DNA from 4 places in the Klebsiella sp. MISC125 genome. Region 1 is predicted to be linked to each of the others. Evidence: predicted binding sites of a transcription regulator. Region 1 holds the regulator's gene; each other region holds the start of a gene.
What was found. The regulator CRP, encoded in region 1, controls carbon source genes, mostly activating them, when cyclic AMP is high. The targets are predictions, from matches to a motif close to ATGTGANNNNNNTCACAT.

Region 1 (2,203 bases):
AGAGCAGGCTCAGCGACTCGCGCAGCGGTTGTTCGCGCCATAGCCAAAACCAGAACCAGTTAAAGACGCCATACCATAAGGTGCCGAGCGCGTAGATTAGCAGTGGCTCCCACACCGGCATGTTGCCCGCAAGGCTGAGGGTAAAAATGGCGGCAATAAGTGAAGCAGGCAGTAGTCGCGCGTGCAGTGAACTGATTTCGGCAGTCACCCCAAGGATTAGCGCCAGACCAGTGAGAATCAGCGGTAGAGGGATCTCGCGTTGCAGCAGGAGCTGGACAATCAGGCTACAGCCAGCAAACAGGCAACCGCCAATAATCAGGCGTTTAAAGAAGCGCTTATGTGGTGTGTCCAGACCGGCAATGTTGCAACAGGCTGGTACCAGGGAAAACAGTAAGCCCTGCTGTAAATGTCCGAGAAGAAGTCCGATTGCGACCGGCAGACACAACACCAGCGTTTGCCGCAGTGCGTAGTTGACTTCCGGGTGGTAAATCAGCCTGCGCCACATGAGGGGGAAACAAAAACGGCGTATTGCTATGCAATACGCCGTTTTGCCGACTTAACGGGTACCGTAGACGACGATAGTTTTACCGTGCGCGGAGATCAGGTTTTGATCTTCCAGCATTTTCAGGATACGACCAACGGTTTCGCGGGAGCATCCAACGATCTGACCGATTTCCTGACGGGTAATTTTAATTTGCATACCGTCCGGGTGGGTCATCGCATCAGGCTGTTTTGCCAGGTTCAGCAGCGTCTGGGCGATACGACCCGTCACGTCGAGGAAGGCGAGGTTACCGACTTTCTCTGACGTAACCTGCAGGCGACGTGCCATTTGCGAAGAGAGACGCATCAGGATGTCCGGGTTAACCTGGATCAACTGACGGAATTTTTTGTAGGAGATTTCGGCCACTTCACATGCGGTTTTCGCACGTACCCATGCACTACGTTCCTGACCTTCTTCAAACAGGCCTAATTCACCGATGAAATCGCCCTGGTTGAGGTAAGAGAGGATCATCTCTTTACCTTCTTCATCCTTGATGAGTACAGCCACGGAGCCTTTAACGATGTAGTACAACGTTTCTGCTTTCTCACCCTGGTGGATCAGCGTGCTCTTTGAGGGGTACTTATGAATGTGGCAATGAGACAAGAACCATTCAAGGGTAGGGTCTGTTTGCGGTTTGCCAAGCACCATGCGCGGTTATCCTCTGTTATAAGCTATCTCCAGATGCCGACACTACACGGCATCCGGGCATGCAATCGTATTAAATCCCTATACCTGGGAATCTGGCTGAAAATTTCCTGCAGCCTGTAATGTGAACTCCTCAGCATACATGCAGTGCATCAATGTATTACTGTAGCATCCCGATTGTTTTAGCATAGCTTTCGCCGCGTGTCTCCTGGTGTCTCGCTTCAGCATGACCTAGGTCGCCTTCCGTTGCGAGAATTGTTATGTGCGCGTAATCTGTCAGGAAAATTACAGCCCTGGAGTTAAATTTATGCAAGCGCGAGTGAAATGGGTTGAAGGGTTAACCTTCATTGGTGAGTCGGCTTCTGGTCACCAGATTCTGATGGACGGTAATTCCGGGGATAAAGCGCCTAGCCCGATGGAAATGGTGTTGATGGCGGCGGGCGGATGTAGCGCAATTGACGTGGTTTCTATCCTGCAGAAGGGACGCCATAACGTCACTAACTGCGAAGTTAAGCTGACTTCTGAGCGTCGCGAGGAAGCACCGCGTCTGTTTACCCATATCAATCTGCATTTTATCGTGACCGGTAAAGAGCTGAAAGATGCTGCCGTTTCTCGCGCAGTTGACCTATCGGCGGAAAAATATTGCTCGGTGGCGCTGATGCTGGAGAAAGCGGTAAACATAACTCACTCTTATGAAGTGATCGAGGGATAAGCCGAACGGCGCGAACTCGTCGCCCCGGCATGCGCTGCGCTACCGGGGTTTTTTGTTAATTGATTTTCCTGCCTTCCATTAGCCGCTCGACCAATGGCGCCATGATGAGCTCCATGGCCAGCCCCATTTTCCCTCCCGGCACCACTAGCGTGTTCATATGCGAGATAAACGAGCCCTGAAGCATCGCCAGTAGCCAGGGGAAATCGATATTCTGTAAGTTGCGGAAATGGATAACGACAAAGCTTTCATCAAGCGATGGGATTGCTTTGGCTGCAAATGGATTGGACGTATCCACCGTAGGTACG
Region 2 (2,203 bases), 1.6 Mb from region 1:
TAAAGCGACACAGCTCATCGTGGGTATCGCTTTCGAGCATCTCTGTGCTGGCGAAAAACGGTTGCGGGGTGATGACATTATCGATCGACTTACCTCGTAGCTGGTGCGCGGGCTGGCTCAGCCCGAGCAGGCTGCGGGCGGCATGGTTTATCACTTTAATTCGCCGATTGTGGTCGATCACAATCACCCCTTCGTATATCGACTCCATCATTGCTTTTTGTTGGCGCACCAGCAGGCCGATTTCCCGCGGCTCGAGCGAGAAAATCTGCTTCTTGATGCTGCGGGTGAAGTACCAGGAGAAGACAAACAGCGCGATAAGCAGCAGTACGGCGGCGACGAAAATATTAATCACTTTTTCCAGCGTGATGCTGTCGAGGTAGCTGGTGAGATAGCCAACGGAGACAATGCCGACAACCCGACCCGCATCATCGAGAATCGGCGCTTTGCTGCGTAGCGAAATGCCGAGCCCGCCTTTACGGATGGTGGTGGTGCTTTTCCCCTCCAGCACCGCCTGGTTATCGCCGCCAACTAACCGCGTACCGACCCATTCCGGATGGACCGAGTGAAATAGATGCACTCCCCGCTTATCGCCAATCACGATAAAGCTGGCGTCGCTGTGGGCGGCGATATTTTGCATAAACGGTTTTATCGCCTGCGGGTCTTCAAGTGCCACCTGCTGGCGTAAATTCGGCATTAAAGCAATTTCTTCTGCCTGTATTTTAGCGCGGGCGCTCATTTCCTGATAAAGCTGATGGCTGGCATCGAAATAATAATAAACCCCCAGCAGTGCGAACAGAACTGAGAAAAAGGCGACCAGCGAAATGAACAGCTTAAATTGAAATGAAACTTTCATAAGTAGTATGCACAGTATCAGGGATGCGGCACTCTATCATCTTTTGCGCTGCCGACATCATGGCTGAAGAAAACTTGTGAACGCCTACACAGGCGTCAGGGGAACCAGAATTATCCGCTGGCGGTGAATTTATCAAGGTGAATTAGCAGGTAGATTTAAAACCATAAAAACCACACTAATAAATCAGAGAAATATCACATAAATAATAGAAACCATAAAAACCATAGTGACCATTAAAACTTCGTTCTTAATCTGGCGAGACTCACATTAAGTCTGCGTATGGCCCTCTAACCTGAAAAGTAATAATAACCAGAGGGCTTAATTATGAGCACCACAGACAATGCATTCTCTGCAACCATCGATCCTATTAACACGCCGAAAGCACCGCTCAAGCAGCGCTGGTGGCATATCCTCGATAACTGGAAAGTCGGTATTATCCCGCTGCCGCTGTTTCTACTAGCAGGTGGCCTGATCGCGCTGGACTGCCTGGGCGGCAAGCTGCCGAGCGACATTGTGGTGATGGTGGCAACGCTGGCCTTTTTCGGCTTTGCCTGCGGTGAATTCGGTAAGCGTTTGCCGGTTCTGGGCAAGCTCGGCGCGGCGGCGATCTGCGCGACGTTTATTCCCTCCGCGCTGGTGCACTATGGCCTGCTGCCGGACGTGGTGGTGGAGTCGACCACCAAGTTCTATAAGTCGACCAACATTCTCTATCTCTACATTTGCTGCATCATCGTCGGCAGCATCATGAGCATGAACCGTACCACGCTAATTCAGGGCTTTCTGCGGATTTTCTTCCCGATGCTGTGCGGAGAAATCGTTGGCATGCTGGTTGGCGTTGGCGTCGGTACCGCTCTGGGGCTGGAGCCGTTCCAGGTATTCTTCTTTATTGTCCTGCCGATTATGGCTGGCGGCGTAGGTGAGGGGGCTATCCCGCTGTCGATAGGCTATGCCGCGCTGATGCATATGGATCAGGGCGTTGCGCTGGGCCGCGTGCTGCCGATGGTGATGTTGGGCAGCCTGACGGCGATTGTTATCTCCGGCTGTTTAAACCAGCTCGGCAAGCGCTTCCCGCATTTAACCGGCGAAGGACAGCTGATGCCAAACCGCCGCAACGAAACGCACCGCGAAGAGTCCGCTGAGGGAAAAATGGATGTGACGACGCTGGCCTCCGGCGCGCTGCTGGCTGTGCTGCTGTATATGCTGGGAATGTTGGGTCAAAAGATGATTGGCCTGCCGGCTCCGGTGGGGATGTTGTTCCTCGCAGTACTGCTGAAACTGGCTAACGGTGTCTCTCCGCGTCTGCAGGAGGGCTCGCAGATGGTGTATAAATTTTTCCGCACGGCAGTGACC
Region 3 (2,203 bases), 960 kb from region 1:
TGCCGACGTGGTGGAAGTCTCGCCTCCCTTTGACCAGGGCAATCTGACCAGCCTGACCGGCGCGACCATGATGTTTGAACTCCTGTGCCAGCTTGCCGACGCCCATCATCGGCGTATTTCTCAATAACAGCGGAGAATTATGATGAAAAGAAATCTCTCATTGCGCTATCTCGCTACCGCGTTGGTTCTGGCATCAGGCCTTGTTACGGCGGCCAATGCGGCGGATGCGACTCTGTCGCCGGGAAAACTGAAAATAGCGATGGAAGTCGCCTACCCGCCTTTTGAATCCTGGCAGGATGACAAAATCGTCGGTTTTGATGCTGAACTGGCGGCGTTATTAAGCCAAAAAGCGGGCCTGACGCTACAACTGGTGGATACCAAATTTAGCAGCTTGATCCTCGGCCTGAGCGGGGGACGCCAGGATGCGGTGATCTCTGCACTCTATATTACGCCGGAGCGTACCCAGCAGGCGGATGCGATCCCTTATGCTAAAACCGGGGCCTATATCATGGTGCGCAGCGATAGCAAAGTTGCGCCGCAAACGGAAAACGAACTTTGTGGCTTAACCATTGGGCTGCAGCAGGGTACATCGTGGGTGAAAAAGCTGCATGAGCTTTCGGCGAGCTATTGCCAGGCGCAGGGTAAAGGGGCGATTGAGATTAAAGAGTTCCCGACCGCGCCGGAGACGCTGCAGGCACTGCTCTCCGGCAATATTCAGGCTCAGGTGGATATTGCTGGCGTAGTCAGCCTGTTTACCCAGCGCAGCAAAGGCCGACTGAAGGTCAGTTCCCCGCAGACGATATATCCGCAAACGCTGGGTATTTACATCAAGAAGGGTAACCAGGCGCTGGCGCAACAGTTGACCTCCGCACTGAAAACCCTGCGTGAAAATGGTGAGTACAGCGCCTTGCTGAAAAAATATGCGGTATACGGCATCACCGATGACACGGTGCAGTAGTGTGTAAAAAATATAAAATATACAGATGAACGGACACTGTAATGAGATGTTCATCACATTTTTAGCGTGATTACACATTTGAGTATGATTTAAAATCACTACTTATCAATGTCTTACTTTTAACTCTACAATTCATTGTGTACTCAGTGTGTAAAATTACACACTGATCACAATTCATATTTTTCCTGCATGCTTTAATTCCTCTCACCAAAACAGAGAGGATTGCTCATGAAACACATGATGATTTGCTGCGGCGCCGGTGTGGCGACCAGTACCGTTGCGTTAAATAAGCTCCAGGACTTCCTGAAAAAAGAGAATATTCTCGATAAAGTCCGTATTTCCCAGGGAACCGTGGCTGAAGCCAAAACCCGCGACGATGTAGATTTTATTGTTTCTACTTCGCCGGTTGCGCTTTCTATTCCCGTTGTTAACGCTCTGCCGCTATTAACCGGTATGGGTACTGATAAAGTTTTCAGCAGCGTGAAAGAATTAATTCTCGCCGAGGGTTAAGCCATGTTTATTGTTGATTACATTGTAGGTTTAGGGGCATCGGTCATGATGCCGCTAATATTTATGCTCCTCGGTTTGATATTACGCCTGTCGCTGAGCAAAGCATTAAAAGCCGGTTTAATGGTTGGTATTGGTTTTATCGGCTTAAGCATTACCGTTAATCTGATGATCGATTCCCTGACCCCGGTAAGCCATGCGCTGGTGGAGCGTTTTGGTCTGAATCTCAACGTGCTGGACGTAGGCTGGCCTGCTGCTGCAGCGGTAGCGATGGGGACCCGGGTCGGCGCGCTGGTGATTCCGGTGTGCGTCGCGATTAACGTGTTGATGCTGTATACCAAAACCACGCGGGTGCTGAACGTGGATATCTGGAACCTGTGGCATCATGCCTTTACCGGTTCTCTGGTGACGATTATTACCGATAGCCTGTGGCTGGGGATATTTGCTGCTGGTATCAACTGTATTATTACGATGGTGATTGCCGACCGTACTAGTGGTGATGTTGAGAAATACCTGAACCTACCATCTATTTCGGTACCGCACGGTTTTTCCGCATCATTTGTCCCGGCTGCGTGGTTGGTGAATGCCATTGTTGACCGCATCCCGGTTATTCGCGATATCAAAATTGATACCGAAGTTATCCAGAAACGGTTATCTATTCTCGGCGATCCGGCCTCTCTGGGGGCAATTATCGGCGCGCTGTTGGGTATTATCGCGGGTATCGAAGTGAAAGCTATT
Region 4 (2,203 bases), 410 kb from region 1:
GTTTGCTGATTTCTCTTCGTGGTCAGAAATTCGCTTCATTAATATGGTGAAAACCGCGCTGGCGTTGGCGATAACGACGATATTAAAGGAATTAACGCCGTGAATATAACGCTGAGTATTAATGGGCTGAATGTTGATGCCCGGTACAGTGATGACGAAATTGAGAACGTCCATAAACCTTTACTGCACCGTTTTACCCGATTACATGCTTTAACGCCGAACCGGCGGACCATTATTTTCCTCAGTGCGCCGCCAGGGACAGGGAAATCGACGCTTACGACGTTTTGGGAGTTTTTAGCGCGTCAGGACTCGCATTTGACACCCATCCAGACGCTACCGATGGACGGTTTTCACCGCTATAACACTTGGCTTGAAGAGCATGGGTTACGTAGCTCGAAAGGCGCACCGGAAACGTTCGATGTGACCAAGCTGGCGAAAAATCTTCGCCAGATTCGCGAGGGTGAGGGCGACTGGCCGCAATACGATCGGCAAAAACACGACCCGGTAGAAGCTGCCATTAATGTAAATGCCCCCGTTGTTATCGTTGAGGGCAACTGGCTGCTGCTGGATGATGAGCAGTGGCGTGTACTCGCGGAGTTTTGCGATTTTTCACTGTTTATTAAAGCGCCAGCCAACGCTTTGCGGGATAGGCTGGTTGGACGCAAGCTGGCCGGAGGCCTGTCGCAAGCTGAAGCCGAGGCGTTTTACGAGCGTACCGATGGTCCGAACGTTCGCCGTGTGCTCGAAAACAGCCGGGCTGCAAACCTGACGTTAGAGATGACGGCTGACGGTGCATATAAGATTGCCTGCCCTTGACTCAGGCGAGTGTTGCAAAAAGGGCCGCGATAACGGCCCTGTTTGTATTTAGTTGAGATAAAGGGAACAGTGCCGCCAGGAATCATGGTCTCCGGCAATTTACCATCCCAACGCTCCGCTGTGGTCAGAGCGACAAGACAAGAAGTCTGCTCGCATCGTCTTTGCTATTCGTTACTCGCGTTGCAACTATTCCTTTTAAAATGTGACGTAAGTCAGATAAATGGCTTCTTCAACTGGACAGTCATTCCTTTTATTCCTTGTTTCGCTTATTCTAGCTGAAGCGTTTCAGTCGTCTAAATGTTCGACAATTAATCAATCAGTCGCAGTTTGCGACAGGTAAGGTTTCCCTTAGAGCGTAGCTGCATTACTCTGTCAGCCACCTCATTTCATGGACAGCCTTGCAGGAGACCTATGACCATACGCATTGCGATTAATGGCTTCGGTCGCATCGGGCGTAACGTGGTTCGTGCTTTGTATGAATCCGGGCGTCGTGCGGAAATCACCGTGGTGGCAATCAATGAACTGGCGGATGCTGCCGGCATCGCTCATTTGTTGAAATATGACACCAGCCATGGGCGCTTTGCCTGGGATGTACGCCAGGAGAGAGAGCAACTGTTTGTCGGCGATGATGCTATTCGCCTGCTGCATGAATCTTCCCTTGAGGCGTTGCCCTGGCGTGAGCTGGCGGTGGATGTGGTGCTTGATTGTACGGGCGTTTACGGCAGCCGTGAACATGGCGAAGCCCATCTTCAGGCTGGCGCGAAGAAAGTGCTCTTTTCACATCCTGGCGGCAACGATCTCGACGCGACGGTTGTTTTTGGCGTCAATCATGATGAACTGCGAGCCGAGCACCGTATCGTCTCCAACGCCTCCTGCACGACCAACTGCATTATTCCGGTCATTAAACTGTTAGATGATGCCTACGGCATAGAGTCAGGAACGGTAACGACGATCCACTCATCAATGAACGATCAGCAGGTCATTGATTCCTGGCATCCGGATTTGCGTCGTACTCGAGCAGCCAGTCAGTCGATTATCCCGGTTGATACTAAGCTTGCTGCGGGGATTACGCGTTTTTTCCCCCAGTTTAACGATCGTTTCGAAGCGATTGCGGTGCGTGTGCCGACCATTAATGTGACGGCTATCGACCTCAGCGTGACGGTGAAGAAACCAGTAAAAGCAAGTGAAGTCAACCAGTTGCTGCAAAAAGCAGCACAGGGTACATTTCATGGTATAGTTGACTATACGGAATTACCGTTAGTCTCGATAGATTTCAACCACGATCCGCATAGCGCCATTGTTGATGGTACGCAAACGCGGGTAAGCGGCGCGCATTTGATCAAAACGCTGGTCTGGTGCGATAACGAATGGGGCTTTGCTAACCGGA

Region 2: a site for CRP is predicted at 1,036-1,053, ahead of ACMYSL_RS24255 (2-hydroxycarboxylate transporter family protein). Genes of this name have one in related genera too.
Region 3: a site for CRP is predicted at 1,000-1,017, ahead of ACMYSL_RS07135 (PTS sugar transporter subunit IIB). Genes of this name have one in related genera too.
Region 4: a site for CRP is predicted at 1,017-1,034, ahead of epd (erythrose-4-phosphate dehydrogenase). Genes of this name have one in related genera too.

The regions. Positions count from the first base shown of each region.
Region 1 covers NZ_CP180448.1:533,660-535,862, forward strand. Annotated here, with positions in the region: gene ACMYSL_RS02415 (YccS/YhfK family putative transporter) at 1-505, opposite strand, end outside; gene crp (cAMP-activated global transcriptional regulator CRP) at 557-1,189, opposite strand; gene ACMYSL_RS02425 (OsmC family protein) at 1,494-1,898, shown strand; gene ACMYSL_RS02430 (phosphoribulokinase) at 1,954-2,203, opposite strand, start outside.
Region 2 covers NZ_CP180448.1:5,181,462-5,183,664, reverse strand. Annotated here, with positions in the region: gene ACMYSL_RS24260 (ATP-binding protein) at 1-853, opposite strand, end outside; gene ACMYSL_RS24255 (2-hydroxycarboxylate transporter family protein) at 1,178-2,203, shown strand, end outside.
Region 3 covers NZ_CP180448.1:1,492,530-1,494,732, forward strand. Annotated here, with positions in the region: gene speB (agmatinase) at 1-127, shown strand, start outside; gene ACMYSL_RS07130 (ABC transporter substrate-binding protein) at 143-958, shown strand; gene ACMYSL_RS07135 (PTS sugar transporter subunit IIB) at 1,187-1,468, shown strand; gene ACMYSL_RS07140 (PTS galactitol transporter subunit IIC) at 1,472-2,203, shown strand, end outside.
Region 4 covers NZ_CP180448.1:947,544-949,746, forward strand. Annotated here, with positions in the region: gene ACMYSL_RS04550 (MltR family transcriptional regulator) at 1-103, shown strand, start outside; gene ACMYSL_RS04555 (nucleoside/nucleotide kinase family protein) at 100-816, shown strand; partial or broken gene ACMYSL_RS04560 (prohibitin family protein) at 864-953, opposite strand; gene epd (erythrose-4-phosphate dehydrogenase) at 1,228-2,203, shown strand, end outside.